DNA from 4 places in the Lysinibacillus sp. GW823-FHT02G10 genome. Region 1 is predicted to be linked to each of the others. Evidence: riboswitches for the same ligand, from Rfam matches in the RefSeq annotation. Region 1 holds a riboswitch; each other region holds the start of a gene.
The links. A riboswitch is a leader RNA that binds a small molecule or an ion and turns the genes downstream of it on or off. The one in region 1 is predicted to bind S-adenosylmethionine.
Positions count from the first base shown of each region.

Region 2: linked by a shared signal. The riboswitch ahead of AC1RFD_RS03075 (YezD family protein) and the one ahead of metA (homoserine O-acetyltransferase MetA) in region 1 are both predicted to bind S-adenosylmethionine.
Region 3: linked by a shared signal. The riboswitch ahead of AC1RFD_RS20260 (bifunctional homocysteine S-methyltransferase/methylenetetrahydrofolate reductase) and the one ahead of metA (homoserine O-acetyltransferase MetA) in region 1 are both predicted to bind S-adenosylmethionine.
Region 4: linked by a shared signal. The riboswitch ahead of AC1RFD_RS16750 (O-acetylhomoserine aminocarboxypropyltransferase/cysteine synthase family protein) and the one ahead of metA (homoserine O-acetyltransferase MetA) in region 1 are both predicted to bind S-adenosylmethionine.

Region 1 covers NZ_JBXAJI010000001.1:1,327,161-1,335,380, reverse strand. Annotated here, with positions in the region: gene AC1RFD_RS06955 (TSUP family transporter) at 1-732, opposite strand, end outside; gene AC1RFD_RS06950 (TrmB family transcriptional regulator) at 858-1,640, shown strand; gene AC1RFD_RS06945 (hypothetical protein) at 1,663-2,049, shown strand; gene AC1RFD_RS06940 (nucleotide excision repair endonuclease) at 2,102-2,473, opposite strand; SAM riboswitch class I at 2,677-2,788, shown strand; gene metA (homoserine O-acetyltransferase MetA) at 2,912-3,847, shown strand; gene AC1RFD_RS06930 (GerAB/ArcD/ProY family transporter) at 3,887-5,035, opposite strand; gene AC1RFD_RS06925 (hypothetical protein) at 5,067-5,300, opposite strand; gene AC1RFD_RS06920 (Ger(x)C family spore germination protein) at 5,305-6,504, opposite strand; gene AC1RFD_RS06915 (spore germination protein) at 6,530-8,074, opposite strand.
Region 2 covers NZ_JBXAJI010000001.1:616,495-624,714, reverse strand. Annotated here, with positions in the region: gene AC1RFD_RS03105 (hydantoinase/oxoprolinase family protein) at 1-602, opposite strand, end outside; gene AC1RFD_RS03100 (formate--tetrahydrofolate ligase) at 1,053-2,732, opposite strand; gene AC1RFD_RS03095 (cold-shock protein) at 2,946-3,146, shown strand; gene AC1RFD_RS03090 (amphi-Trp domain-containing protein) at 3,292-3,570, shown strand; gene AC1RFD_RS03085 (VOC family protein) at 3,941-4,726, opposite strand; gene AC1RFD_RS03080 (flavin reductase family protein) at 4,876-5,361, shown strand; gene AC1RFD_RS03075 (YezD family protein) at 5,452-5,607, opposite strand; SAM riboswitch class I at 5,678-5,773, opposite strand; gene AC1RFD_RS03070 (DUF418 domain-containing protein) at 5,944-7,038, opposite strand; gene AC1RFD_RS03065 (TetR/AcrR family transcriptional regulator) at 7,022-7,624, opposite strand; gene AC1RFD_RS03060 (phosphopantothenoylcysteine decarboxylase domain-containing protein) at 7,727-8,220, opposite strand, start outside.
Region 3 covers NZ_JBXAJI010000010.1:25,585-33,804, reverse strand. Annotated here, with positions in the region: gene AC1RFD_RS20270 (globin-coupled sensor protein) at 200-1,492, shown strand; gene AC1RFD_RS20265 (protoporphyrinogen oxidase) at 1,732-3,126, shown strand; SAM riboswitch class I at 3,226-3,326, shown strand; gene AC1RFD_RS20260 (bifunctional homocysteine S-methyltransferase/methylenetetrahydrofolate reductase) at 3,416-5,263, shown strand; gene metH (methionine synthase) at 5,256-8,220, shown strand, end outside.
Region 4 covers NZ_JBXAJI010000005.1:247,144-255,363, forward strand. Annotated here, with positions in the region: gene AC1RFD_RS16730 (DMT family transporter) at 1-354, opposite strand, end outside; gene AC1RFD_RS16735 (MerR family transcriptional regulator) at 510-740, shown strand; gene AC1RFD_RS16740 (homoserine dehydrogenase) at 800-1,786, opposite strand; gene AC1RFD_RS16745 (hypothetical protein) at 2,250-2,633, opposite strand; gene AC1RFD_RS16750 (O-acetylhomoserine aminocarboxypropyltransferase/cysteine synthase family protein) at 2,966-4,267, opposite strand; SAM riboswitch class I at 4,384-4,497, opposite strand; gene AC1RFD_RS16755 (glycerol-3-phosphate acyltransferase) at 4,653-5,285, shown strand; gene AC1RFD_RS16760 (DASS family sodium-coupled anion symporter) at 5,481-6,962, shown strand; gene scpC (succinyl-CoA:acetate CoA-transferase ScpC) at 7,036-8,220, opposite strand, start outside.

The DNA.
Region 1 (8,220 bases):
TGTCATTGTAACGACAATAAATAGTGTGCGGACAAAGCCACTTCCTTTCTTGATTGCCATCCGTGAGCCAAGCATAGCCCCACCAATTTGCGCAATGCCCATGACTAGACCATAAACATAATGAATTTGACCTAAGTAAGCAAACATACAAACACCAGCCACATTACTCGCCAAATTTAAAAACTTCGCATTACCAGCCGCCTTTAAAAAATCGAAGCCTACCAATAAGAAGCTAAAGATTAAAAACGACCCTGTGCCAGGACCAAGAAATCCATCATAAAAACCAATAGCAAATAATAGCAGCATAAATAAAAACAAATGTTTTTTAGATAGATTTTTTACGGTAGAGACAGCACCCCAATCTTTTTTAAAGATCGTATATACCCCAACAGCCGCCAGCATAACAAGCATTAATGGCTTTAGTAATGCTGGATTAATCAGATGCACAGTCCAAGCACCACATAATGATCCGATAAATGCTAGTGGAAAATATTTGAGGACAGAGCGAATGTCCAGCTGGCCAGAACGATAGAAAGAAATAGAGGAAGTGAGCGAGCCCATAGCTCCTGCTAGTTTGTTCGTGGCAACCGCAGCAGCTGGATTGAGCCCAACAAATAGTAAGGCTGGTAGTGAAATTAAACCGCCCCCTCCCACTACTGAGTCAACAAAAGCCGCCAGAAATCCAAAAGAAATTAATAATATTAGAATATGTACATCGATTTCAAACAACATATGACACCTCTTTAAATTTAGTTACTACTGAAATAGTAACTAATTTTATTTGCGCTGTAAACCCCATTTTTTCATTGGCAAAACTTCACATTGGTAGCCTATAATAAAGATAACGGAGGGATTACATGGAGGAATTAATCACCCAGCTGAAAGAAATGGGTTTTACAGAATATGAAGCGAAGGCCTATACGGCACTTGTTCAGCAAAGTCATGTCAGTGCTTATCAGGTTAGTAAAAATTCTGGCATACCACGTGCAAGAGTGTATGATATTTTAAATATCCTTGTAGAAAAGGGCATCGTGTTAAAAGAAGAGACCGCAGAACAAACGACCTATTCGGCAATGCCTGTGTCTGTGTTCTTACAGCAAATGCAACAGCGCTGGGAGTCGAATTTTACGTCTATAAGCGGGAAATTAGAGAAATTAGAGGAAAAAGTACAGGAAGCTGAGCCTAAAGTGGTCATGCTGAAGGGCAAGGAATCCATTATCAACTATTGTCAGTCACTTCTAAAGAAGGCGAAGAAAAAAGTGATGCTGTCGATGTGGGAAGATATGTATGATGCCTTACGTGAAGATTTGCAAGAGGTGGCGCTGCATGTTCCTGTTCATGGCATTACGTTGTATGTAGGAGAGCATCTCGCCTCAATTGACCAGCATAGAGCCACACATTATACAAAAAAAGCGTCTACACCGCATTGGTTTATCTTATCGATAGATGGTCAGGAAATGATTTATGGTCATTCTCCATCTACCCAAGAGACGGCCTTTATCACCAATGATCCGGTTCATATTTATTTGTTAGAGGATTATATATGGCATGATGTGCTCATCAATCGGTTAGTAAAACGTGATGACCAGGAGTTAGAAGACTGGATTGCTAAGGAACGTAAAGCTTTTTTCTTAGAATAGTCGTATAAGGAAGGGGAGGAACTTGAAAAAATTCGTGTTGCTAGGTTTAATAAGCCTACTAATGCTAGGAGCCTGTAATGCTACACCACCTACCGAACCACCAACGATTCATGAGCTAACGGTTGTCCCAGATAAGGTCCAAAAAAATATCGTTTCTAATGACAGAATACAACTATTACATGAAAAGGATGCTCCATATTACCTTGTTTATTATTCAAAAGGGAATGTATTGGCAAGTATTACAGCTGAGGGAAATAGGCTTATTATCCAGTTAGAAGAAGGCAGCGAGCAAAGGAAAGAGGCTCAACCCTATGTTTTTAAAGTCACCGTCAAGAATCCTGAGCTGGATACCATTGATTTGCGAATAAACGGTCAGAGTACGCCAATTGATCGTATGACCATTATGTGATAAAAGAAACCGAAATCCCTTTAGATGAGATTTCGGTTTCTTTACGTGATATCTAATAAAAGACTTTGTCTACGTTATATTTAGAGCGGAAAGTATTAATCGCATATGTTTCGTAAATTTCACGTTCCATTGGATCTTCTACTTCATAGACTTCAATTTTGAACACTTCATCACGATGGTTTTTCATCGGAGATACATTATCCTCGAAATGTTTTTTAATACGTTGACGAATTTTACGTGCTTTCCCAACAAACAATAGCTCATTCTTGTCATTATAGAATAAGAAAATGCCGCCTTTATCACGTGTGATTTTATGGAAGTCAATAAAACCGAAGTAAGGTGTGATTGGCACATCACCTGGTTTTAAATCTTGTTCACGTTGACGGATTACTAGATCTGGTTTTGGAAATTCAATTTTAATCAAACTATTCACGTTCCTCTCTCTTACTAAAAGTATATGGTAACATAATTACGGCATGTTTACCATAAATTTTAAATGTAGAAACCCCACAGATAGCAAGCTTAGTGTACATCAAATGACCAAGAAACATGCGCGTGAATCACAAAATATTCTATGAATTATTGATATTCTAACTAGTTCGTGTTACAATTCAAGATAATTAAATAATCTTATCAAGAGAAGCTGAGGGATTTGGCCCGATGACGCTTCAGCAACCTCTAACAATTGTTAGAAAGGTGCTAATTCCAGCAAAGGATTTTTTCCTTTGAGAGATAAGAGTGGACGTGAAAAAAATCCTTCTCATTCTATCTCGTATGGAATGAGGAGGATTTTTTAATTTCGTTGCATCCTACGCAAGCAAGATTTGCTAAAAGAGAGTGATTATAGAGAGGGGAAAGCAAGATGCCAATTAATATTCCGAAAAATTTACCAGCTGGAGAACATTTACGTGAGGAAAAAATCTTCGTCATGGAAGAAGATCGTGCGAAAACACAGCAAATCCGTCCATTAAATATATTAATATTAAATTTAATGCCTGAAAAAGAAAAAACAGAGCTCCAATTATTACGTTTATTGGGGAATACACCATTACAAGTGAATATTACCTTTTTGAATACAGCCACACACGAGTCTAAAAATGTGAGTAAATCCCATTTGCAGCTTTTCTACACAACGTTCAATCAGATTCGACACCGACGCTATGATGGTATGATTATAACTGGTGCGCCAGTAGAAAAAATGGCTTTTGAAGAGGTCAACTATTGGCAGGAAATTTCAGAAATTATGGATTGGTCTAAAAAGAATGTGACATCCGTGCTACATATATGTTGGGGGGCACAGGCTGCATTGTATCATCATTATGGCATTGGGAAGGTTGAGCTTTCTGCTAAATGCTCAGGCGTCTATTCCCATGTGATTACAGATTTAACTGTAGATTTGGTACGTGGCTTTAGTGATTTATTTACTGCGCCCCATTCACGCTATACATCTGTTTCGATTGACGAGGTTCGCAATCATCCAGATCTACGATTATTATCCTATTCAGAGGATGCTGGGGTATTTATTGTACAATCAAAAGATAATAAAAATATTATGATTACGGGGCATCTAGAGTATGATGCGACAACGCTAGCCGATGAATACAGTCGCGATGTGGCGAAGGGCATAGATATCGCCGTTCCTGTAAACTACTTCCCGAATGACGATCCGACACAAGTGCCGATGAATACATGGCGTGCCCATACGCATCTATTATTCTCTAACTGGTTGAACTACTATGTTTACCAAGAAACACCATATGAATGGGATTTTGTAGATGAAATCGAATATCATATTTAATTAATAAAAAGTCTAATTTCTTTTCTAGCTTAGAAGAAATTAGACTTTTTGATTGTCATTTTCTGTTTCCTGCTGAGGTGTTTCGTTATTTTGAGCCTTGGATTTACGATTGCGAATAACTACTACAATCAGCAAAAGTATGGGTAATAAAATGGTGAAAATAAAGGAAAAAATTGGCCAAATTTCATTATTATAATTAGTAGAATGCACAATATCTGGATGAACAATTTGAGAAAGTCCAATGACAATTATACCCATCGGTATAATAAGCGGACGATGATCCTTAATCTTCAAAATTTGTGCAAGGCCAACAACGGTCGTATAGAAATACATAAATGTACGAATATATATAGACGTAATCCACATAAATGCCATAATGATTTCAATGCGCTGTAAAAAATTCCCTATAGATATTCTTTGCGCTAAGGCATAGCTAGGAAATGTCCTTGATGCAGTGTTTTCAGGACCTAATACAAGAATCGATAGGACAATCAACGTAACTAAGACGATTCCGCCAAGGATTGCCCCAATATATAGCCCTTTCTGTGCAGACGGCTGTACATTGACGCCAGTAGGATAGAGCATCAATAATACAATTAATGGAAAGGAAAAGATACTCATAAAGCGTGCAATACTATAAAACATAGATGCTTTGGTCGCTTCTAGTAGAGGCTGAATATTCTCAAATGTAATTTGAGGGGTAATACTAATGACGAAAAAAATAAAAATAAAGATAAACAATGGGAAGAGGATTTCTGCCGAACGGGCAAAGGTCTCAATCCCTAAATAAGCGGCATACATAATAAGGATACTGAACAGTAGGGCAAATGCTAATGTCGGTGTCTCTGGCATAACTTCCGTTTTCATGAAAATACCGATAAAATAAAGTAATTCTCCAGCCGAAAGAAAGGTCATAATCAGGAAACAAATCGCTGTGATTTTCCCGAAAAAACGCCCAAGAATTTTTTCATTGGCCTCGATAAAGTTTAGGGACGGTGTTTGATTGGCCAGTGTTAAAAATAATTTTAGAACCAGTAAACTGAGCAGAACACCAATGCTTGCCGCTATCCAAGCATCTTGCTTAGCGGCACCAGTAATACTCGAAGGGATAATTAAAATCGCTGTACCGATAGAATAGAGAAAGGTAACGATTGTAAACTGTCTTGAACTAATTATCTCTTTTTCCATCAAGCTACCCTCCGTTTCTCAGTCCATCTTTCTATTTTGTGAATGACACAATGTAATCCCTAATTGGTGTGAAGATAAAGGTAATCAAATCTAATGGGCTAGGAATATGGATTTTAAGGGCAATCCCCATATTTAAAGCCGTTCCAATAAGTAGCAAAAAGGAGAATACAATAATGGCTTTTCTATCCTGTTGCTTTTTTAGCTTTGGAATAAAAACAAGAGCAACAATGATTGCAATAATCAAGATAGCTACGGCTAGTACCATCTCATTACTCCTCCTTTGGCTTGTTTAATAATGAATTTTGCATCGTACCTGAACCTTGGGTTGTTACCTTTACATGAACAGCCACTGCTAAATCTGGAAAAATGGAAGTCCAGTCATCCTTGATTTTTTTCCACTGCTTTGGATCTGCCCGATGTAGGGCATCCCCAAATCCAAAAACATCGACTTCATATTGCTGTTGAATTTTCTCTACAGTTTTTTCAATGCGTTCATCAATACCCTGGGCTGTTTTTTTATTAACGTAATCAATCGATTTATTTTTGGTAAGATCGATAACACATTCGACCTCTCCAACATTCTGCTCTACATTAATATGGACATCGATTTTCGGTTTCCCGTTTTTAAATGACCCTTTCACCTTTGTAGTGGATTGGGTGATTTCAGTAGACAAAGTCCCTTTATTAGGACAGGCGATGATTTCTATCGTACTTTGAATTTTGTCATTAAGAAAACTAATACTTTTGCTTTCGCTCTCAGTCAGTAGCCCTATATATTTATCCCCTTTAAAGACTGCTAAACCTGTATAACGTAATAGCACAGGTGTTTTAACACGTTGCACATTTGTTTGATCTACCCCTAATTTCTTATCCCCATGAACTTCAATAGCAGAAATTAACGCCCCTTTATGCTTATTGCTTAATGTATTGACTAATTCATCAATATTAACAGCTATCGTGGAGCCCCAAGCCTTCTCAGAGACATCAAGAGAATTTAACATTTTATTAGCAGGAACTTTTTCGATGGGTGTTAGTACATTTAATACTTCCTTTGCTGTTGCATCGTGAGACATAATGACGTCGAAATCCTTACGAAATTCATGGTCCCTTACAATTAAATCAAGTGCATCACTAATGCCTTCTTTCGCGAGATCTTCCCCTAATACAACCACTTGAAGGTGGGCAAAATAAGGTTTTCGAGCTGCAATAGTCGTCATTTTCCGAATGGCTTCAAAGATGGTCTCGCCTCTCGAATGATAGCTAACGACAGGAGAGCGTTGAGTGGAAGCTTGGCGCACTGAGACTTCACTAGGATCAACAATTTGAACTGTAATTTCATATTCCTCATCTATTTTGTCAATGCCAAATGCTACGACTATGGCCAATTCATTTAATTCACGCTTACTCCAGCAGCCACTTAACAGTATTGTGAGGATACATAGTAAGCAAATCCAGTTTATTTTTGCCATATTCCATTCCTCATTTATCCAGTTGTTATTTCCTGCTTTTTACATTGATATATTTATGTCCTCTAACAATATTTTTTTGATTGACCAAACGAGGTCGTGTAAGTAACTTTCTACGCGGGAACAGCAGAAACGCATCCTTCTGATCCTGTAATACCAACGGTGCGAATGGGCTTAAATAAGGTACACCAAATGAACGAATGCTACATAGATGAAGAATAATTAGCATAATGCCAAACATTACACCGAATAAACCAAACATAGCAGCTAAAATCATTAATGGGAAACGTAGTACACGAATCGTATTCGATAAGCCATAGGCAGGGAATAGAAAGCTACAAATCGCTGTTAAGGCTACAATAATTACCATTACAGCGGAAACGACGCCTGCATCAACTGCTGCCTGACCAATAACTAAAGTACCTACGATGGATACCGCAGGACCGATTGTTCGAGGCATACGAAGTCCAGCTTCCCTTAAGACCTCAAAGGCAACCTCCATAATAAGCGCTTCTACTACTGCAGGAAAGGGTACGCCTTCCCTTTGTGAAGCAATGCTAATTAACATGGGTGTCGGTAGCATTTCCTGATGAAAGGTAGTAATCGCCACATACAAGGATGGTGCTACTAATGCTAGACTGATACCAAAGAAACGCAAGATACGTACAAGTGAGCTAATCATCCAATGCTGATAATAATCTTCTGCTGATTGTAAAAAGGATGTAAATAGCGCTGGAACGACTAAGACAAAAGGTGTGCCATCAACTAGAATCGCCACTTTGCCATCTAATAATTCACCTGCGATGACATCAGGTCGTTCAGAGTTGTAGACGGTAGGAAACATAGAGTTTTTTGAGTCTTGAATAAAATCCTCAATATAGCCACTTTCCAGAATGCCATCAATATTAATACGATCTAATCGAGCCAATACCTCTGCGACGATTTTGTCACTGGCGATGCCATTTATATACATCACTGCTACATCTGTTTGTGTCACATCTCCGATAACGCGTGATTTTATCCAGAGATTCGGACTTTTTATTTTGCGACGAATGAGCGCTGTATTCGTACGCAAGGTTTCCGTAAAGGATTCCCTCGGTCCGCGAATTACGGATTCCGTCGATGGCTCTGTGACAGCTCGATCCTTGGCACTTCTAGTACTTGTCACAATCCCTTCGGCAAAGCCATCTAATAAAATAACCGTTTCACCATTGAGAATGGCATTGTAAAGTGTTGTGAAATGCTCAATATTCGTCACATCGCCTACCGTTAAATAGGAATTCCGAACATATTGATTAATGGTTGTTATTTCAATATCTTGTTCTTCTTCAATATTTGCCATCAGTTTATCGATAACAGAATCAGAAATAGTCGTTTTATCCGATAAGCCATCAATGGAAATAATGGCGAGGCTATGGGGATCAGTTTCTCCAATCGCAATTTCACGTATGATAATATCATTACTATGCCCTAGTGATTGTTGAATGATTTTTATATTTTTAGATAGGGAAGTATACAATAAATCGTTCGTTGTATGGGATGGGGAGGTCTCGTTATTGTTAGACATGGACATGTGTTTTCCTCCTCAAATGGTCGTTCATTACCTTTAGAATGGACAATTTTTTTGAGAGATAAACGAAAGTGATATGAAAAATCTAGCTATTTGTGGCAATATCACATTCCTTGCAACTTTCGTGTGTCTTGTTTTGTAATAAATAA
Region 2 (8,220 bases), 710 kb from region 1:
ACTGTTGTGTTTGTTCTTTCATACTCACGGTATTCTTTAATCGTTTCACTTGAAAGTGTGATATATACTTCCGGCCAAATTTTTAAAATGGCTTCTTTTAACTGTTGTTCATGAATTGGATTTTTATAGCCGTGTATTAAGGAAATGGCAATCGCCTCAACACCTAATTCCTTAAATTTATAAACGATCTCGTCAACTTCCTCGGTATTAAGCGCTTTCATAATATTTCCTTTAAAATCAATTCGCTCATCAATTTCTTGACGTAAATAACGCTCTACAAATGGTTCTGGCTTTTTATATTTAAAGTTATATAAGTCTGGTCGATTTCCACGAGCAATTTCTATAACATCACGGAAACCCTTTGTTGTAATTAACCCAACTACGCCCCCTTTTCTTTCCGTTAATGTATTGATGATAACCGTCGATCCATGAATAAATGATTCAATGAAAGAATCTTCCGTTACATGTCGTCCTAATACATTTAATATGCCATCCTCAAAGTGACCAGGTGTCGTATGTCCCTTATCAAAATGAAGATTTCCTTTTTCATCTGTGAAAACTAGGTCAGTAAAAGTACCGCCAATATCTGTTGCGATTTTCAAGACTTCATCCCTCCGTGTTCCTATTATCGGTACAGTGTTCCGAATTAGAATTAAATAAATTATATTTAAAAGAAAAAGAAAATTCAATGTATTTTTTAAATAAAAATTCATTTGACAATTGTCCTTCGTTGTAAAAACCCGCTCTATCTTTCCAATATCAGAGAACTATTGATAAAAAATACCAAACACATTTATATAAGGAAGGTTCTCGTGATTTTTGTGCAACATAAAAAAGATCCTAGTTTTCACTAGAATCTTAAAATCGTTTTAAAAAAATTAATTTTTATGAATTTTTACTCAAGAGGTGGATGAAGGAATCATCCGAAATTTTACTTTTATACCATATTTGCATTGTAGATAGACGATGAATTGGGTCACCTCCTACAAACCATGTTTACCCATTATCAATAAAAAAGCTGCCCATTTAAGTAGGCAGCTTTTAATATTCTGTTAAAACAATCCTACCGCATGTCCTTCGTTATCGACATTCATGCGTAGCGCAGCTGGTGCTTTTGGAAGTCCTGGCATTGTCATAATATCGCCAGTTAGACAAACTAAGAAGCCTGCACCAAGCTTTGGAATAACTTCGCGAATTGTGATGGTAAAGCCTTCTGGACGACCAAGTAAACTTGGTTGGTCTGATAAAGAATACTGGGTTTTCGCCATACAAATTGGAAGGGAGTCCCAACCAAATTTTTCGATTTGGGCAATTTGTTTTTTGGCTTGGTCTGTAAATTGTACATCTTTCCCGCCATATACCTTTTGCACAATCGTACGTACCTTTTCTTCAATTGACTCTGTTACATCATATAAAGGAGAGAAGTTGTTTTCTTCCTCTAGCACAGCTAGTACTTGCTCAGCTAAGGCTAGACCACCTTTACCGCCCTCTTCCCAGACATTCGTACGGGCAATGCGAACATGATTTTCTTGACACCAGTTCAGAACGGCTTCTAGTTCAGCCTCTGTGTCCGTGATAAAACGATTTAAGGCAATAATTGGTTCAACGCCAAATGTACGAACTGTATCTACATGTTTAGCTAAGTTTTCAATTCCTTGTAGGAGTGCTTCCACATTTTCACCTACAAGCGCTGTTTTCGGTACACCACCATGCATTTTTAATGCACGAATTGTCGCTACAATGACAACTGCGCTTGGTTTAAAGCCTCCCTTACGAGCTTTAATGTTCATGAATTTTTCAGCACCTAAATCAGAGCCGAAGCCCGCTTCTGTCACCACAATATCAACTAGCTTACGAGCGGTTTGTGTCGCCATAATAGAATTACAGCCGTGGGCAATATTCGCAAATGGACCACCATGGATAATAGCAGGTGTTCCCTCTAATGTTTGAACTAGGTTTGGCTTGAAGGCATCTTTTAATAATAGTGTTAAGGCACCCTCTACCTGTAAATCACGCACAAAGACAGGCTCACGCTCGAAAGTATAGCCAATCACGATACTAGCGATACGCTCACGTAAATCCTCAATGCTTGTTGCTAAACAGAATACCGCCATAATTTCAGAGGCAACCGTTATATCAAAGCCGTCCTCGCGCGGCATGCCTTGAACAGGACCACCTAATCCCACCACTACCTTACGAAGGGCACGATCATTTAAGTCCATGACACGCTTCCAAATAATGCGTCGTGGATCAATGTTAAGTGTATTTCCTTGGTGGATATGATTATCAATAAATGCGGATAAAGCATTGTTAGCTGTTGTAATCGCATGAAGGTCGCCAGTAAAATGTAAATTAATATCCTCCATTGGTATAACTTGTGCGTAACCTCCGCCAGTTGCGCCACCTTTTACGCCCATGACTGGACCTAATGATGGTTCACGTAATGCGACCATCACCTTCTTATCTAATTGATGAAGGGCATCTGCTAGTCCAACAGTCACAGTCGACTTTCCTTCACCAGCTGGGGTTGGACTTATAGCTGATACTAATACTACCTTTGCATCCTCGCCCTGAGCAGTAATTTTTAATGGGTCGATCTTTGCTTTGTAGCGTCCATACTGCTCAAGAGCATCCTCTGGAATACCCGCAGCATTGGCAATTTCCGTAATAGGTTTGATCACTGCTTGACTAGCGATTTCTAAATCTGATAATGGTTGATTTTTCGTTGTCATTTGGCATCCTACTTTCTATGTTGTTCATTTCCATTATAGTCTTAATTGTGAAAAAAAAGAAAGCCAGATATGCAAGCATTTCGTCAATCAATTGACTTATTTGTTCAATTCCTGTATGTTCTAAGAGAAAATGCAATTTTTTCACATTTTCTCAATGAGTGCACCATTTATTTAACTTTATTTTACATTCAAGCGCATTGGAGGCGAATGCTTATGCAACAGGGGATCGTAAAGTGGTTCAATAATGAAAAAGGTTATGGCTTTATTGAATGTGATGATGGCGAAGATGTATTTGTTCATTTTACGGGCATCCAGGAGGAAGGCTTCCGTACACTTGAAGAAGGTCAAAAGGTTTCATTTGATGTTGTGGAAGGCAATCGTGGACCCCAAGCATCAAATGTTGTAAAACTATAAGCGTAATGGGACTATCCGTGTAGTTCCAGATTAGCAGCGGATTAGGAAATGCATCGTTTCCTTCATCCGCTTTTTGTATTGTTTTATAAGCTGAATGCCCCCTCCATGTTATAATAGAAGTAACAAAACGTAAGGAGGGATTTCGATGCAAAAACAAAATAAACCCATGACTGAAGTTATTTTGAAGCATAAAGAACGACAAAGTGTAGCAGAATTTGCAGCAACACTGGAAACGATTGCAAAAAAGCTTAAAGAAAATGGTGAATTCACTTTTGTTCAAGACACAGAGCCAACAGTTGTCAGCCCAAGTGAACAGCTCAAAATCGAATACTCCTATACAAAAAAGGGCGACAAGCATTCATTTGAAATTGAATTTGATTGGTATACAGGTACAGAAACACCGAAAAAAATGACAATTGAATAATAATTGGCAACGAAAATCCACTTTTTTGATGAAGTGGATTTTTCCATATTGTTGAATTAAAGATCATGTCACTAGCTAAAATTTTAGCAAGGTGAGGGGGTGATTTCGCTCCAGGGTCTCCTCTGTAACGCTAAATCCACAAGAAAGCAAGTAGCCAGCATCAGAAATTCTATTGATGGTTTTGTTTTTCAATACTTATGTAAAAAGGCGGGAGCAAAATTGTTTCAGCCCATAAAAATACCGAGCTATCCACTAAAACGCTTACGAAGTGTTTCGGAATAGTTCGGTTTTTCTAGTTATCATGTTTGTTAATTTAAAGATTATTCGGCTTAATGAAGGTCCCAGTTAGTTATGGCCCAGCCTTTTCTCCTTATCGATTTATCCAATAAAAAGCACCAGGGCAAACTAAAGTTTCCTTTGTTCGTTTAGGATCCTTTAATGTCACACCAAATGGTCCCTCTTTGACATGACCAAGTGTAATTGTCATCGCGCTCTCTTCCTCATAGAAATCTAAGCGCATATTCGGTAGCTGTAGTGACAAATACTGCTCATATTGCGTAGGCACTGGTAGCTGTAACACCTCTTGCCACAGCTTAACTGTTGCCTGCATGTCCTTGACGTAGAATTGGACGGATTCCATCGTTATAGCCTGTTTGACATCAATGGCACCACTTGCCTTTAATTGAACCAAACGTTCTTCATCTTCCTCCGCCCATTCAATCAAAAATGGAAAATCAATTGGCAGATCTGGCTTACCAAAATGCAGTAGCTTCCATTCTACCACAGTGCCATCTGGTCTTGTTCTGCTACATGCATCTGGTCCATATACTTCATAGCCCAATGCTCGCAAGCGTCGACCCTCTTCCTCAATATTTTTTGTGCGCAGAGCAATTCGAGAAAATCCCTGGCGCTCTTGATCACGTTTAAACGTATAATGTAGGGAATATGGGTATTGTGCCGCTTGCTCAAATAAATCACGATCATAGATAGCAATTTGTTCAATATAGCTTAAGCCAAAGTAGCTTAACGTATTATAAGTCCCCCACATCGTGTGCTGCCCACCATTCACTGTATGGACATTTCGTTTATTGAAGAAAACCTTTATATTTTCTGGTGATTCCACTTGATGAACCAAATGATCAAAATATAAAGTCATGGCCATTCCCCTTTCTTTCCCCATTACCTTTACCTGTATGTTTGATTAGTTTAAAATTTACTCAAGAAAAGGAGTTACTAGTAGGATATGAAAAAAAGTTTCGTTTACCTACAAACTCCGTTCACTAATTTCATAAAGAGGTGATTTGAATGACAGATTTAGTAGCTGCTTTTAAATTGGCATTAGGTAATTATCCTACAGGCGTAACAGTTGTCACGACATGTCATGACACAAAACCGATTGGCTTAACCGTCAATTCCTTTGCATCTGTTTCAATCGACCCGCTCCTTATTTTGTGGTCACTCGATAAAAAATCTCAGCTCCATCCTTATTTCACGACTGCGCCAAATTTTGCGGTCAATATTTTAGCGAGTGATCAAGAGCATTTATGTACACTATTTGCCAGTAAAATCCCTGATCGCTTTGCACAAGCAAAATGGTCAACTTCCTCTTTAGGACTACCGATTTTACATGATACAGCAGCTAATTTACAATGTAAAACATTTCAGCAAATCGATGCTGGCGACCATACCATTTTTATTGGGCAGGTCGTAGACATTACAAATGCTCAAAAAGAGCCTTTGCTTTATCATCGCCGTCATATCGGTCCCATACCAAAAAGCTTTTATAGCTAGTCTTTACACAAAAAAAGGGCCACTTGTAAGCACAGGAAATCCTTCATGCTTATAGGTGGCCGTTTGACATAAGTTCTACTGAAATCATTGTTATTTTTTCTGCGGAAATCTCTGCTTTTCAAGCCTATTAATTTGCACAATCACACCATCTTGAATCGTAATATGCACTTCACCAAATTCAAGATTTTGAATCGCCTTCGCAATTGCCTCTAGTTTCTTATCATCTACTTTTACTGACTGAGCCATACGATACACCCCTTCTTTTTTATCCTTATTGTTCATAAAGAGGCCAACGCATCAAACTGATTGATAGCCCCTCCTATCTCTCAGACACCATCTGTTGGATTTGGCACCTGTTGTTCGGTTGCCGAGGCTTCATTGGGCCAAGTCCCTCCACCTCTCTTGATAAGAGTACTGCGTTTCTTGAAAATAATTCTATAATTCTGCTATAGGAATGTCAATACAAAATATTAGAAAACCTAGTTGAATACTATGCAATATGTCGTTTAGATTAAAAGACTCCCTAAACCTAAAGTATTTTATGCCTAGTCAGTGAGAAATAGATGGCAATCCATTAATTTATTACAAGCTCCATTTCCTCATCATGAATTCAAGTGGGCCTCGATGATGTTTAGTCCTCCACCATACAGAAACAACGACACATCCTAAAAAATAACAGCAGGCATACAGCATGGAAAAAGCAAGTGTTTGGTTCTCCAGCTTTTGGCAAATAATTAGTATTCCAATGCCTATAACAACATGGCCAACATAATGCGTTAAAGACATTTGTCCTGTTAATATGAAAGATTGAATAACTTTATTTTTACATGTCTCTACAAGATAGATGGAGCCAACAATGATGACAATAGCCGAAGCCGAATTAGATAGGACATACATCATATTCGGTGGAATCGGTCCTGTATCAAATAAATACAATGCACTCTCTACATCTAATAAATGAATGGTTGTCATCTTAATGAATAACGTTGAACAAGTCTCAGTCATGATGACTAACAATAAACCTATCACCAGTAAGTTTTTTCTTAATGTATGATTTGTTAAATCTAATGTGCCCATTACCATACCTATCAGAAAGAAGCAAATCCAGGGGAATAGTGGATGATAGCCATTAAACATCAAATTTCTTATAAATCCTGCTGGTGTCCAAAAATCAAGATACTCTAGTAGCACATATGTTGGATGCCAACCAGCAAGGTAACTAAATTGAATTTGAAGCCATTGTGAAAGGATAAGGATGGCACCGATTATGAAGATCATCATTTTCTTGGATTGGGCAATCAACCAAGCAGCAACAAACATATACACGCCATAATAATGTAATATATCTCCTGTCCAGCCGATTGCATATAAAATTATCCCTATCGTAAATAACAAAAGCGCCCTCTTCCACAAAGTAAGTCGATTTTGACGAAGAAGGATTGGGTCCTTACTCTCTCTAGCCTGACGAGTCATTAAGGCTGTCCCTATTCCTGCTAGCATGACAAATACGGCCGAAGCACGTCCCTCGAAAAGATGTTGGAAGGCAATTAACCATGTTGAACCATTCGTTGTAGAACCTGTTATGACGCCAAAATTGACAATGAACATGCCAAGCATGGCGAGAGCTCTTGCAAAATCAAGACCTTCAATGCGCCGATCATCATTTCTTTTTGTCATCTTTGCCCCCTTGGATAACGCTATGTACAGCCTCCTTCCAAATAGCCCTATAGTTCAATTGGTTGCCTGTTAACATGAAATTACCGATATTATCATAGACGAGGGCTAGCATTTGTGCCTTCGCTTCTATATGGGGAGTATCCTCTAGCACGCCTAGCTGTACGCCATATCGTAGGATAGCAACAAAGCTCGTTAAAAAGCTGGTTTCTAGCTCTACTAATTGTCTTTTATAGTTTTCATCGCGGGCCGCTAATAGTACATATTGATTAAATATTTTATTAAAATAAGGGTCCTTGTCCTGTGCCTCAATAGATTTATAGCCTAGCTTAAGTAATTCCTCCTTAAAATTAGCAGAAGAAAGCTCTTTATAATCCACAGCAACATCATGTTGAATTTCTTTATACAATTCATCAAATATGAAAGCGATTAATTGATCCTTTGATTGAAAATAATAGTAAATGGCTGGTTTTGAAATACCGACCTCTGTAGCAATCATTGCTAAGCTTGTTTTTTCAAATCCATTTTCCGCAAACATCCCATAAGCAATTTCTATAATTTTGTGAAAAGTTTGTTCTTTATTTCCCATTATTACCCTCCTTTTTTACCGACCGTTAAGTAAATATTATAGGATGCTAACCTTTTAGACAAGAAAAAACTGTGTAGAAATATTTCTCTACACAGTTCACATTTATTGATTTTGTAAATACATCATTAAAGCTTCTGCTGTTTTTTGCTTGCCCATTACTTTAAGAGGCTGTCCATCAGCAGGTACAATCCAATGAGGTTCATCCCCCCCATATAAAGACTGAGAGCTATTTGCTACCATAAATTGTGCATTGGCTGTTTCCATACGCAGTCTGGCACGAGCTAACAAGAATTCCTCATCATTCGTTGCTTCGAGCTTAAAGCCTACTAACGTTACATTCGGTTGCCATCCCTTAATTTGACCTAATACTTTTGGTGCTTTTTTAAAATGAATAATAGGTGGTTCGTCAGAAGGCATTTTCCCCGTTTCCTCCATTAAATTACCTGATTGATCATATACTTTGTCAATGACCCAATCAGAGCCCGCAGCCGCCATAATAACGATATCGACATGTTGTTGTTGAACTGCATGACGCACCTTTTGTCCTAAATCCTCTATGCCTTCAAATTGTATCAATGTCATATCATTTTGGTTTT
Region 3 (8,220 bases), on a different contig from region 1:
CTTAGGATAAATTGAGCAAATGGGTACCCGACATACTTTTGGAGGAAGTTTGTCATACGGAATTGCGCTATCGAATGTAACCATTAAATCTGACTAATCAGATTTTATCGGTATTTTTTCGTGTATCCATCAATATGTTAAAAGGGATTTGATGTTTCTCAGCCTGATGAAAGTAAACGGAATGAAAGAGGGAAGATGTGTGATTTTTCAAAAACAAAGAAAGACGAAGGTATTGGATTTACAGCAATACACAGTGAAAATGGATTTGTCCTCTCGTCAATCGATGGCGAAGCAAATTGAAATGCTGAACTTAACGAAGAACGACTTACAATATTTAAAAGCTTTCCAGCCAATAGTTATGGATAATGTAGATCACATCGTAAACCGTTTTTACAACATGATTGGAACAGAGCATCATTTGGTAGATATTATCAGTCATCATAGTTCTGTAGAAAAGCTTAAAGTAACATTACGGCAACATATTATTGAAATGTTTAACGGAACCATTGATGAGATGTATTACCAAAGGCGTGTAAAAATTGCAAAGGTGCATGTCCACATTGGGCTTAGAACACAGTGGTATATCTGCGCATTCCAAGATTTATCGATATCATTTATTGATTTAGTCGAAAAAAATATAGAATTTCCACAAGATCAATTTAATACGATCAGAGCTATATCGAAAATTTGTAATTTTGAGCAACAACTCGTTTTAGAAGCTTTTGAAAACACTGTGGAACAACTGAAAGAAAAAATGGTTCATGAAAAAGAAGCGATTGAACGACAGATTGTAGATTCTTCGGAAGCACTTGCAGCTATCTCGCAGGAAACCAATAATTCATTTTGCTGCTTAAGTAAGCAATCTGACGAAATTAAACATTTGGCAAAAAAATCACTCGATGTGTCTACACTGGCTGAAAACCAAGCACTTGAGGGTCGCGAGCGTTTAAAAAATCAATCACAAAATATGCTCAATATTAGTCATTCTCTTCATGATATAGAAGAAAATATTGAACAATTATCAGGTATGTCTAAGGAAATGGAAACAATTATGAGTGTTGTGACCAATATTGCGAATCAAACGAATCTATTGGCTTTAAATGCTGCAATTGAAGCAGCACGTGCTGGGGAAGCGGGAAAGGGCTTTAGCGTAGTGGCCGATGAAGTACGTAAATTATCAATTCAGACAAAAGAATCTGTTACAGCGGTGGCTTTGTTATTGAAAAAGACAGGTGAACGAACAGAGAAATTAGAGTATTCTTTGACCAACATTCAAGATGAAGTTGCAGCAGGTGAAGAAAATATGTTACAAACTGAAGGCCAATTTACGAGTATATTGGGAGCCATGACAGAAGCAAAAGATCAAAATGAGTGTATGGCAACAAAAATACAAGCAATTGTAGGCATATTAAGTGAATTAGGCACTTCATTTACTGAGGTAACAAATTCAGCTGAAAAATTAGCGAGCTTTGCGCAAAATTTAAAAGGATAGACTACTAACATTTACATTCTATTTTTCATATTTTTAGACGTAATAAACACTATAGTACCTATTTAAATGTTTGTTGTGAAGTTATCGCTATAGAGGATCAATTTTATAGAGATTCAGAAAGTAAGAGCTATTTCACTGATGAAATAGCTCTATTTTTGCTAAATTTGTAAAGGGTTTACGTAATTTTCAATGAAAAAAGGATTATACTGTAGAAAGAATGAATAATAGGGGCGGTTATGATGAAAACAGTTGTTGTTTTAGGCGGCGGTATTACAGGACTATGTACAATGCATTATTTGCAACGTCAAGTGAAGGAACATAATTTAAATGTTCGTCTAGTGCTTATAGAAAAAAATACATATTTAGGAGGCAAATTATATTCAGCACATGAACAAGGTTTCATCATGGAAACGGGTGCTGATTCTATTGTAGCCCGTCATCAAGGCGTTATGGAACTCGTGCAGGAGCTTGATTTTGAGGCGGAATTAGTTTACAACGAAACAGGTATTTCTTATATTTATACGAATAATGAGTTACATGCTATTCCGGCAGATTCAACTTTCGGAATACCGATGAGTGTAGCATCCTTAGAGGAAAGTACACTTATTTCCGAGCAGGGAAAAAAAGAAGCGTTGAAGGATTTAACATTGCCAAACAATGGCTTCACAAAGGAAAGTTCAATTGGTGAATTTTTAACTTACTATTTAGGAGAGGAACTGGTGAAAAACCAAATTGCACCAGTCCTTGCAGGTGTTTATTCGGGAGATTTACATCAGCTTTCTATTGGCTCTACTTTACCGTATTTAATTGATTATAAGAATGATTTTGGAAGTATTATTAAAGGCTTTGATGCGAATCGTGAGCAATTTGTTAAAGCAGCGAACAAAAAATTTATATCCTTTAAAAATGGTTTATCTTCTTTAATTGATCGACTTGAACAAACCTTATCCGATGTAGAAATTATCAAGGGTGTTACTACACTAAATGTTCAAAAACAAGATAAGAACTACACAATTTCCTTAGCTAATGGTGAAATTATTGAGTCAGATTATGTCGTTTTAGCATTACCGAACGATACTGTACAAAATCTGCTACAGGATGAATCTTTAAACCGCTATTTTGACCAATTTACGACAGCGTCAGCGATTACTATCTATTTAGGTTTTGATGTGCCAGACGCTAAATTGCCAGCAGATGGAACGGGCTATATTGTTTCCCATAATTCAGACGTAACTTGTAATGCGGCAACTTGGACTAGTCGTAAATGGAAGCATACATCGAAAGAAAATAAATTACTTGTGCGACTCTTTTATAAGAGCATCAATCCAGCCTATGAGCAACTACGCGCCATGACGGATGAAGAATTGGCAGCAGTTGCTTTAGAAGATGTGAGAAAGAGCCTAGGAATAGAGGAGCAGCCAACCGTTGTGAATGTAACAAAATGGATTGATCAAATGCCTAAATATGATCTAGCGCATCGTGAAGCATTACAAGGATTACTACAAGAATTACATGAGAAATATCCTAATTTATCGATTGCAGGGTGCTCGTATTTTGGCGTAGGTATTGGTGCTTGCATTCAAAACGGGAAAAAAATTGGTGAAGAGCTTGCAAAGGAACTTGCCAATTTCTAAGGTTTTAAGTGGAAAAAAACTTTGTTATGTGAAATAGTCTTGACTCATTCGTCAGTAAACGATATGATTCTTTTAATTATTTAAAAAATTCATACTTAATTCTTATCAAGAGAAGCAGAGGGACTGGCCCATTGAAGCTTCAGCAACCAACTTTATTGTCAGGTGCTAAATCCAGAAGACCGTTGAGTCGAAGATGAGAAGGAACAACAATGATGAATCGTTAAAGCCTTCTTTTTTTATGAAAGAAGGCTTTTTATTATATAGAGACATAGGAAGAGAGGCTAATTTTATGGGATTGCTTGAAAGGTTAAAAACGCATGTATTGACGGCAGACGGTGCAATAGGCACAGTGCTATATGGCTATGGATTGGAGTATTGCCATGAGGAAATGAATGTTCAGAGACCCGAGTTAATTGAAAAGATTCATAGAGAATATATTGCGGCTGGTGCTGACATCATTCAAACGAATACGTACGGTGCAAATGCCATTAAATTAGCTCGCTATGGATTGGAATCACGTGTCCAACAATTTAATGAAGCTGCTATCACCATCGCAAAACGAGCAGCGGCTGATGGCGGTCAATTTGTTTTAGGAACAATTGGTGGTATTCGGGGAATTCGTAAAAGTGATGCAACCTTGGATGAAATATTAGCGACTATTGAAGAACAAGCAAGCGTCTTACTTGCAGGGAATCCAGATGGCCTTTTACTTGAAACTTATTATGATTTTGAAGAATTAACAGCAACCTTAAAGATGCTACGAGAAAAAACAAAATTGCCGATTATTGCACAAGTTTCTATGCATGAGCCCGGTGTTCTACAAAATGGGATGTCTTTAAATAATGCTCTCCATGAGCTTGAAGCCCTAGGTGCTGATATTGTTGGTGTCAATTGTCGACTAGGTCCACACCATACAATTCAGGCATTTGAAGGTGTAGAACTTCCTAATAAGGCATTTATGTCGGCCTATCCAAATGCATCACTTCTGGACTTAGAGGATGGGCGTGTCGTTTATGAATCAGAAGCTGATTATTTTGGTCGAGCGGCTGTTGAATTGCGTGATCAAGGTGTACGTTTAATAGGGGGCTGCTGTGGTACAACACCCAAACATATTGCAGCAGCAAAGAAGTATTTAGAAGAGTTATCACCGGTTCAGGAGAAGCTTGCGAAGCCTAAAAAGATTGAGATTGTTCGGGAAGCGGAGCCAACAAAGTATGAGCCTCTTCATGAAAAAGTTAAACGTGAACGTTCTGTCATAGTAGAGTTGGATACGCCTAGACATTTAGAGATTGATGGGTTCCTTGAAGGAGCAAAGCAATTATATGATGCAGGTGCAGATGTAGTTATGATGGCAGACAATTCATTGGCCTCTCCACGTATTAGCAATATTGCAATGGGCGCATTGTTGAAGAGCTCACATGGTGTACGCCCACTAACTCATATTACATGTCGAGACCGTAATTTAATTGGTCTACAATCTCATTTAATGGGGTTAAATGCTTTAGGTATTCATGATGTGTTGGCCGTTACGGGTGATCCAACGAAAGTAGGAGATTTCCCAGGTGCGACAAGTGTTTATGATGTATCTTCCATGGAGCTAATCCAATTAATTAAGCAATTAAATGAAGGGGTCTCTTTCTCAGGTAAGCCACTTCGTAAAAAAGCAAATTTCTCAGTTGCTGCTGCATTTAATCCAAACGTCCGTGTGTTAGATCGTGCTGTGACACGCTTGGAGAAGAAAATTGAGCATGGGGCAGACTACTTCATTTCTCAACCAGTATATACGAAAGAGAAAATTGTAGAGATTTATGAGGCAACAAAGCATTTACAAGCTCCAATTTACATCGGTATTATGCCTGTTACGAGTTATAAAAGCGCTGAATTTTTACATCATGAAGTGCCAGGTATCAAATTATCTGAAGATGCCTTAACAAGAATGAAAGCATGTGGAGAAGATAAAGAAAGGGCAACATTGGAAGGGATTGCTATTGCCAAAGAATTAGTAGAAGTGGCTACGCAATATTTCAATGGGATTTACCTTATTACACCATTTTTACGTTACGATGTGACACTAGAGTTGATGAAATATATAGAGCAATTGGATGAACAGAAAAAAGGAGTAAGTATACATGGCTAAGCACTCGATTGAAGAGCAACTAGAGAAACGTATTTTAATTCTTGATGGCGCAATGGGAACAATGCTACAAAATGAAAATTTATCAGCAGAGGATTTTGGTGGCGAGGAACTTGATGGCTGTAATGAAAATCTTGTGCTTACTAGACCAGATGTTATTGAAAAAATTCACCATAAATACTTAGAGGCAGGCGCAGATATTATTTGTACAAATACATTTGGTGGGACGCCTCTTGTGTTAAATGAATATGATCTTGGCACAAAAGCAGAAGTAATTAATAAGCGTGCAGTGGAAATTGCTCGCCAAGCAGTGGATCGTTATTCCACATCAGATTGGCCACGTTTTGTTGCAGGGGCTATGGGGCCAACAACAAAAACGTTATCAGTAACAGGTGGTATTACATTTGAAGAGCTAGAGGAAAATTTTTATGTACAGGCAAAAGCATTAATTGAGGCAGGAGCCGACGTTTTGTTATTAGAAACAAGTCAGGATATGCTCAATGTCAAAGCAGGCACACTTGGCGTAAAGCGCGCTTTTGCATCAACGGGAAAAGAGCTACCTGTCATGATTTCAGGAACAATAGAACCGATGGGTACAACGCTTGCAGGGCAAACAATTGATGCCTTTTATATTTCGATCGAGCATATTAAACCATTATCAGTTGGCCTAAACTGTGCGACGGGACCTGAGTTTATGACGGATCACATTCGTTCATTAGCAGAGCTTTCAACAGGCTATATTAGCTGTTACCCAAATGCTGGCTTACCAGATGAAGAAGGGTGTTATCACGAATCACCAGAATCGCTATCACAAAAATTAAAAGGCTTTGCAGAAAAGGGTTGGCTTAATATTGTAGGTGGATGTTGTGGGACGACACCCGCTCATATTGCAGCCATTCGTGAGATCTTAAAAGATGAAAAACCTCGTCAATTACCAGAAAAAACACATGGTCATGCGGTATCAGGAATTGAACCGTTATTGTATGACGATTCTATGCGTCCGTTATTTATTGGGGAGAGAACAAATGTAATCGGCTCTCGTAAATTTAAGAATTTAATCATTGACGGGAAATTTGAGGAGGCCGCAGAGATTGCACGTGCTCAAGTCAAAAATGGTGCACATGTTATTGATATTTGTTTAGCCAACCCTGATCGCGATGAATTAGCCGATATGCGTGGATTTATGCAGGAGGTTGTAAAAAAGGTTAAGGTGCCTCTTGTGATTGACTCAACTGATGAAAAAGTAATTGAGGAAGCATTAAAGTTTTCACAAGGGAAAGCCATCATTAACTCTATTAATTTAGAGGATGGTGAAGAACGATTTGATGCAGTATTACCACTCGTGAAAAAATATGGTGCATCATTAGTTGTTGGAACGATAGATGAAAAGGGGATGGCGGTTGACCGTCATCGAAAGCTCGAAATTGCCGAGCGCTCCTATCAACTTTTAACGGAAAAATGGGGGATTGCACCAGAGGATATCATTTTCGACCCATTAATGTTCCCTGTAGGAACTGGGGATGAGCAGTATATTGGTTCAGCGCTAGAAACGATTGAAGGCATTCGTCTCATCAAAGAAAAATTGCCGCAGACATTGACTGTACTTGGCGTAAGTAATATCTCATTTGGCTTACCACCTGTTGGTCGTGAAGTACTGAATGCTGTTTATCTCTATCATTGTACACAGGCGGGCTTAGATTATGCCATTGTTAATACAGAGAAATTGGAGCGTTATGCATCCATCCCTGAAGAGGAAATCAAACTCGCAAATGACCTGCTCTTTAATACAAATGATGAAACATTAGCAGTGTTTACAGATTTTTATCGAGATAAAAAGAAGGAAAAAACGGAAGCTGATATTCCAAAAACGGTTGAAGGTCGTTTAGCTTACTATATATTAGAAGGTACAAAAGAAGGGCTAATTGAGGATTTAGACGCTGCACGAGAAATCTTCGAGGCGCCACTTGATATAATTAATGGTCCTTTAATGGAGGGCATGGCTGAGGTAGGTCGATTATTTAATGATAATCAACTCATTGTAGCAGAGGTTTTACAATCAGCAGGTGTGATGAAGGCCGCAGTTGCTCATTTAGAGCAATTCATGGAGAAGGATGAAGAGAGTGCTGGAAAAGGGAAAATGGTACTTGCTACAGTAAAAGGTGATGTTCACGATATTGGGAAAAACCTTGTTGATATTATATTAAGTAATAATGGCTATAAGGTAGTCGATTTGGGCATTAAAGTAACTCCTGCCCAATTGATTGAAGCGATTCGTAAGGAAAAACCTGATTTTATTGGGCTGTCAGGTTTACTCGTGAAATCAGCGCAACAGATGGTTATTACTGCTCAGGATTTTAAAGAGGCGGGAATTGATGTTCCTATTTTAGTTGGTGGTGCTGCACTTTCACGTCGTTTTACTGAAACAAAAATTGCAGATGAATATGGTGGTCCTGTTATTTATGCAAAGGATGCTATGCAAGGCTTAGAGCAAGCGAATCTATTAATGGGTGAAGGGACACGTGAAAATTTCTTAGCAGAAATTGAAGAATCCCGTCAAAAACGTTTAGCGGCTGATGAAAAACGAGCTGCTCGTCCGGCAAAAGAGGTAACAATAAAGCCTGCACGAACAGTAAAAGGAGCGCCAGTATTTTTACCAGCTGATTTACGACGTCATGTGAAAAAAGACTATTCTGTATCTCATTTATATCCTTATGTTAATATGCGTACATTACTGGGACACCATTTAGGCTTGAAAGGGCAAGTTCAGCAATTGCTTGATGCGGGCGATTCAAGAGCAACAGAGCTCAAGGATTTAGTAGATGATTATTTAAAAAGTGATCTATTAAAGCCATCAGGTTTGTATCAATTTTTCCCTGCTCAAGCAGATGGTGATGATGTCGTTGTGTATGATCCTGCTGATAGTAAGACAGAAATTGAACGTTTTACCTTCCCTCGTCAGC
Region 4 (8,220 bases), on a different contig from region 1:
TACTGCTGTGGGACGTGTTTTCCATACTAGCCACTCTAATACACCAGAAAACACTGGTGCACTACCAATAGTAGCAACAGTTCCAATGGCTATACCTGTTAGACGAATGGATGAGAAGAAAAGACCTTGGAAAAACGCAATACTAGCCGCAGCTAAAATTGTCCATTTCCATGACCATCTTAAAAAATTAATTTTCCTCATTATAATCGTAATAGCTAATAATAAACTGCCACCAATCGCTGAACGAATCGTGGCTACAGCTATTGGAGATACCCCTTCATCCAAATATGTCTGGGCAGTACCTGTCATTCCCCATAGAATAGCTGCTAGTAATACAAACAATGAATTTAACATTTTTCAGCTCATCCCCGCTTCACATCTTTCTCCATACTAATCATACATATTTATCCAAAATCAAACAATTATCATTTTTACTTTTCTTTTAATTCCAATAGTATGTTTTCTCATGAATGGACGTTATAATAAAAACAGTAAAAGGAGCGAATCGTATGTACAAATCAATTGAAGAGACAGCTATTGATCTTGGTATGCCTGAGGATCAAGTAATGCGTCTAATTTACGAAGGACGCATCCGTTCTGTTTACGATGGCCAACAAATTTTAATCAATAGTGGACAATTCAGCACTTATTTTAAACAATTGGAACGTATAAAAGAGGAAATTGAAATTTGGCGTGCTACTCCTATTCCAGAGGACATAGACGTCAAAGATGAAGACTAAAAGCCCACCATTCATACAATTGAACATTGTTGAATGGCGGGCCTTTTTTAAAGTTTTTATTAGATTGTCACAACAAATCCTGCTCTTTTCCCAATGATTTCAGCATAATCTTCTACCATGACACTCGCTGTTGGATACATCCCTGCTCCAGGACCGATTAAAGTTAATGTACCAATATAGTTAGTCTCTAATGCCACCGCATTGAACACATCATCGACTGGATAAAGTGGATGCTCTTTATCAACTAGTTGAGGACCTACTTTTGCAATAATCTTACCGTCAGCTAGTTTTTCCACCTCAGCAACATGGCGGTAACGAAGACCCTTTTCACATGCTTCATGAACCTGTTCAGCAGAGATACTATCGATCCCAATTACCTCTACATCTGACCAGTCAGGCTGCTCACCAAAAGCTAAGGCACTTAATATCATTAATTTTTTAAATGCATCCTGCCCAGATATATCATTATATGGATCTGCTTCGGCATAACCTAAGCCTTGTGCCTCTTTTAAAGCTGTTTCGAACGACCAGCCCTGTGCACGCATTTTTGTTAAAATATAATTACATGTGCCATTTAAGACACCTTGTATACGACTTACATCATTTACAAGTAAGATATTTTTCATTGTTTTTATAACAGGTACGCCACCAGCGGTAGTAGCCTCATAGCCTACAAAAACGCCATTAGCTTTTGCAAGATCCTGCAACTCCAAGCCTCGTTTGGCAAACATCACTTTATTGGCAGTAATAACATGACATTTATGTTCCACCGCTCGCTTTAAATAACTGTATGCAGGTTCTTCGTTCACAATTGCTTCAAACACTACCTGCATACCTGGCTCTGCTAAGACTTCATCCATACTTGTTGTCATTAAATGTGCTGTGCCTGGGACACGTTCACGACTAGCATCTGTCACTAAAATCTTCGCTACCTCTAATTCAATACCTAATTTATTTTTTAGCTCTTCTCGTTTTTCATTTAAAATATGGTAAATCCCCTGACCTACCGTTCCAAATCCTAAAATCGCTGCCTTTATAGTTGCCATTCTTGTTATTCCCTCCAACTTACATTCCGCAGTTTCATTAAAGCTAATTTTCCATGGGGTTGTGTCATGACAATTTGACACCCACCGCAGTCTTTAGCCAACAACTCTCTTTGTATGAGTTTCGCTATTTCTATATGTGTTAGGACACACACAAATTCAAATAATTCAAAATTTAACTTAAAGAAAATTGTAACGCAAATACACGCTTTGCACAAGAAAAATCTTTCTAGGAAGGACATTTGTTTTCTCTAGATGTGCAAAAGAAATCGGTTTCATTCCCTTTATTATACGTTTTATTAATCAATCTATAAGATTTGAACAAATATTGACTATTTACATTTCAATATATGAATGTCTTTCTTCTATTATATATATGTATGCTCAGACACTCATAACAATCCCTTTAAAGAAAAAACTCATTCCCTGTAGCAGCAGAGAATGAGCTTAAAAATATGAGGGGGTTTTAACTTGCTTTTGAAAGCAATTGATAACGATATTGTGCTAAAGCTTGTTGAACAAGACTAATCTCTTCTTCTGTAAAATTTGGTATTGCATACGTACGTTCCACTAATTGAAATGTACCATACTTCAAGTAAAACTCTGTTGCAGGAAGTGAGATATGGCTCACACCGTACTGTTCATATGCCTCAAATACTTCCTTTACAGTAAAGTCCTTTTCAGTAAAAACATGTTCTTGAAATGCTGTATGACCAAATACTTCCTGCCATTTTCTTTCGACTGATGTAAGAAGGTGTTGAATGGATTTATTGTTGACAAATACATGCCCTTCATTTAGCTCATATATTAGATAGGATACAATGTTTTGCGCACTATAGATGTTACCCATTTTAAACACTCCTTTATCATCAGTTTTTGGGAAGAGTAATCACTGGCTAGGCAACTACTCTTCTATATATTCAAAAGTGGGGGAGCACTTATGAAAACATTTACCTTTTTTAAAAAAATTTTCGTACTGTTAACTTATTTCCTAGTATATAACATGGATTTAATAAAGTCAATAATACATATAAAATTACTTGGTATTATTTTTTATAAGGTTCTGATAATTAACGGGTGCAGTAATAGATTGATGTAGCAACGTTTAACGCATTACCAAATGAGGCTAATCGAATGAGAAAATACGTTAACGTCACAACATCTTACCATTTTCTTTAAACTTTAAGCTTCTACTGTTTGTTCAGTTGTTGTAGCCTGTGTAATGGCTTGATCTAAATCAGCAATAATATCCTCTACTGCCTCTAAACCGATGGATAAGCGAATGAGCGACTCGGTTACACCAGCTTGAACTAATTCGTCTGCTGATAGTTGCTGATGAGTAGTGGAAGCTGGATGAATAATTAATGACTTTGCATCACCTACATTTGCTACATGTGAAAATAATTTCACGCTATCAATAAGCTTTCGCCCAGCTTCTCGTCCACCCTTTATGCCAAATGTAAGCACTGAACCGAAGCCATTTCTTAAATATTTTTTTGCTAACTCATGTGTCGGAAAATCTTCTAGGCCATTATAATTTACATACTCCACAGATGGGTGGTTTTGTAAATACTCAGCCACTGCCAATGCATTTTCATTGTGTTTAGGGATACGCAGATGAAGCGTTTCTAACCCTTGCAATAAATTAAAAGCAGCATCAGCACTTAATGTTGGACCAAAATCACGTAATAATTGTACACGTAGCTTTGTAGCAAAGGCAGCAGAAGCTGTATCAATTCCATAACGTAGACCATGGTAAGAGGCATCTGGTTCAGTAAAACCAGGGAATCGACCGCTAGTCCAATCAAACTTACCAGCGTCTACAACAACGCCCCCTAAAGTTGTACCATGACCTCCTATCCATTTAGTTGCTGAATGAACTACAACATCTGCGCCGTATTCAATAGGTGTAGAACCGTAAGGAGAAGCGAACGTGCTGTCAATAATTAATGGTAGACCATTATCATGTGCAATTTTAGCTACTGCCTCAATATCTAAAACCTTTAAACTTGGATTACCATAAACCTCTGCAAAGACAGCTTTTGTTTTATCAGTAATCGCTGCTTTGAAATTCTCTGGGTTTGTTTCATCTACAAAAATTGTTTTAATACCATAGTTTGGCAATGTGTTAGCAAATAAATTATACGTACCACCATATAAAGAACTAGCTGCTACTATCTCATCACCAGCTCCAGCTAGATTTAAAATGGAAAATGCGATAGCTGCTGCACCAGATGAAAGTGCTACTGCTGCTGTTCCACCTTCCAATAAAGCCACACGTTTTTCAAACACATCAACTGTTGGGTTGGTAATTCGTGTGTAAATGTTCCCTGCTTCCTCTAAGGCAAAAAGACGTTGCGCATGAGCAGTGTCTTTAAATACGAAAGCAGTTGAGCGATAGACTGGAACTGTGCGAGAACCCGTCACTGGGTCTGGCTCTTGACCACCATGCAACAGCAATGTTTCTGGTTTAAAATTTGTCATTGTGTACCTCCAAATGGTTATTTTTTTACGATGGTACCGGAGATGAGGAGGATTTTTCTGTAGAAAACAAAAACCCTCTTCAGCTAAGAAGAGGGTTGCGGTTGCAAGTTTTCCTCCCCTTATCTGCCAGATCCAAGTAAGAATCTGTAGGAATTAGCACCTTAGTAAGCTCATTGCTTACTGGTTGCCGGGCATCATAGGGCCTATCCCTCCGCCGCTCTTGATAAGAGTATGAGATTCAATTTCCATCGTTGTTACACAGTATAAACATAGAGTTTTTTTCTGTCAACAAGTAAATTTTATTTTTTCCGAAACTTCTGTCTGCTCTTATACGTAATATGAACGCATACACTATTTTAGAAAAAATTTTGAGAGGAGTATTTTTATGGTAAAGGCCGTGATCATTTTTCTTATGATTGGCTATTTAATAGGCTGTATTCACGGCTCTAAAGTGGCTCAATTTTTATCGGGGGTTGATTTAAAAAAGGCTGGCCACGGTAATGCTGGTGCCTCTAATGCTACTCTTTCCCTTGGCTGGAAGTATGGCGTTTTAGTAGCCCTCATCGATATAGGCAAAGGCGTTGTCGCTATTATAGGTGCGCATTTTTATCTAGGGGACGCCATTCATTTAACAGAAGAACAAATTTGGCTGCTTACTTATATTATGGCTGCTGGGGTTATTTTAGGTCATAATTTCCCCTTCTACATGGGCTTCAACGGCGGGAAAGGAACGGCCTCCATCATTGGTATTTTACTTGCTGTTGATTGGAAGATTGGTTTATTTGCACTTATTTTATTTGTTATTTTATCCTTTGCAACAAATTATTTAATTGTAGGTGTTCTAGAATTTTATCTCGTGTTTTGTACAGTAACTTATTTATGGATTCCTGGCATTGGCCCAACCATTATAGCTCTTCTTCTTTTTGGCATAGCCATCATCCTGCACCTCGAAAATATTAAACGATTAGTCAATGGAACAGAGCCTAAAGTAACATCTGCCTTTAAGAAAAAGAAATAATATTTAATGGATATTTTTGTATTTTTTGTGACCGTATTTTTTCTCTTTATCTACTCATATTGCTGTAAAAAACACCATTTTCACATAGATTTTTTTCTACAATAAAATAGACATATTCTTATCTCAATAAAACATTATACAGGCCGATGTTATGGATAATAATCGTCATTTTTATCGTAGAAAGGATGAGAAAATATGTCTTCACCAAAGCAAGCAGCTACAAAACTTAATTTAAAGCCACTATGGATTGGCTTGGCATTCGCGTTACTAATCATTATTACCTTCTTACCTAACAATGGTGATTTACCTATAGCTGGGCAACGAGCTTTAGCCATTTTAGCTTTTGCAGTCATCCTTTGGGTTACAGAGGCCGTTTCATATCCTGTGAGCTCGGCCATGATCATTGCACTAGTAACTGTTTTACTAGGACTCGCTCCGTCAATGGATAATCCAACTACAGAGCTAGGAACAGCTAGCGCATTAAAATTATCTTTAAGTGGCTTTAGTAATTCTGCCGTTGCTTTAGTAGCAGCAGCTCTTTTTCTAGCGGCAGCAATGCAAATTACTAATCTACATAAACGACTTGCACTTTGGATTCTTTCACTGGTAGGAACGAAAACAAAAGCTATCGTATTTGGCGCTATTTTAGTGTCTATCGTCCTCGCATTTTTTGTACCTTCTGCTACAGCACGAGCTGGCGCGGTAGTACCGATATTGCTTGGAATGGTGGCAGCATTTGGTTTACCACGTGATAGTCGGCTTGCTGCCTTATTAGTTATTACTTCGGTACAAGCCGTTTCCATTTGGAATATTGGTATTAAAACTGCAGCAGCTCAAAATATGGTGGCTTTAAACTTTATCCAAGAGCAATTTAAGGTGGATATTTCATGGGGTGCTTGGCTACTTTATGCAGCCCCCTTCTCAATTATTATGTCGATCTTTTTATTTTTCATTATGATTGCTTTAATTAAACCTGAGACTAGCAATATCGAAGGTGGTAAAGAGGTCATCAAAAAACAGCTTGCAGAGCTTGGCCCATTAAAGGCTCCTGAAATTCGTTTAATCATTACATCCGTAGTTTTACTATTTTTCTGGGCAACTGAAGGGAAGCTACATCCATTTGATACGACAACAGTCACAATTATTGCTATCGCGATTCTATTAATGCCTAAAATCGGTGTGTATTCATGGAAGGAAGTTGAGCCTCATATTCCATGGGGGACAATTATCGTCTTTGCGGTAGGCATTATGTTAGGAACCATTTTACTAAATACGCAAGGTGCTGCATGGTTATCAGATAAAGTTTTTGGTTCACTTGGGCTAGATACTATGCCTTTACTAGCAACCATCGCACTCGTAACTTTATTTAACATTTTGATTCATTTAGGTTTTGCAAGCGCAACTAGCTTAGCCTCAGCACTTATACCTGTGTTTATCGTTTTAGCCTCCACATTAACGGCTAATGTTGATCAAGTTGGTTTTGTTATTGTGCAACAATTCGTCATAAGCTTTGGCTTCCTGTTACCAATTAGTGCACCACAAAACATGCTTGCCTATGGTACAGGCTCCTTTACAACAAAGGATTTCTTGAAATCTGGAATTCCCTTAACCATTATCGGTTTCCTTCTCGTACTTTTGTTCTCTGCAACTTATTGGAAATGGATTGGATTATTATAGAACTTTCATTAAATTAAAACGTAAAAGCCTTGAAGAAACAGACTATCTGTCCTTCAAGGCTTTTAAGATAAGACTATTGTTTCGTAAAAGCAGGGTCCTTCATCGTACCGTTTTTCGCATAGTTAACGTGCCATGATAGTGCTTTTTCTAGGTCATGTGGTGTGTGATGTCCACCCGTTGCCTCATTGGCATCATTAAAGTACTGCCACAGCTGCTCCCTATAATCAGGATGTGCACAATTATCAATGATAAGTCCCACTCGTTCTTTTGGAGCAAGTCCTCGTAAATCTGCTACGCCCTGTTCAGTTACAATGACATCAACATCATGCTCCGTATGATCCACATGTGAGACCATTGGGACAATACTCGAAATATCTCCACCCTTAGCATAAGACTTTGTTACAAAAATTCCTAAACGTGCATTACGAGCAAAGTCACCAGACCCTCCGATACCATTCATCATCTTTGTACCAGAAACATGTGTGGAATTCACATTGCCGTAAATATCTAATTCCAATGCCGTATTCACTGAAATTAATCCGAGTCGACGAATAATTTCAGGCTGATTTGAAATTTCTTGAGGGCGCAACACTAATTTATCAGCATATTTTTCAAAATTCCCATAAACACGGTTTCCTACTTGCTCAGAAAGGGTAATAGAAGTAGCAGATGCAAAATTCACTTTCCCTGCATCCATTAATTCAAATACTGCATCTTGGAGAACTTCTGAATAAACTTCTAAGTTCTCAAACTCAGAGTCTTTAAAGCCTAGCAATACAGCATTTGCTACTGAACCTACCCCAGATTGAATCGGACGCAAACTTGTTGTTAAGCGACCTACTTTAATCTCTTCACGTAGGAAATTTAATAAGTGATTAGCCATAACATCTGTCTCTTCATCTGCAGGGACAATCGTTGATGGCGCATCTAATATATCCGAAATGACGATGCCTTTTACTTTATCTAAATCTAGTGGAATTCCAATTATACCAAGACGATCAGAGACATTCTGTAAAGGAATTGGATCACGTTTTCCTTGTTGTGCAGGTACATAAATATCATGTATACCTTCTAATGCATCAAGCTGTGCTACGTTTAATTCAATGATGACTTGGTCTGCTTCTTGCACAAAAATGGGAGAGTTACCAACTGAAGTTGTAGGAATTAATAAGCCTTCTTCTGTAATAGCAGCCGCTTCAATGATCGCAAAATCAATTGGTCCAATAATGCCTTGACGAACAAGCTCAGCATTATGGGA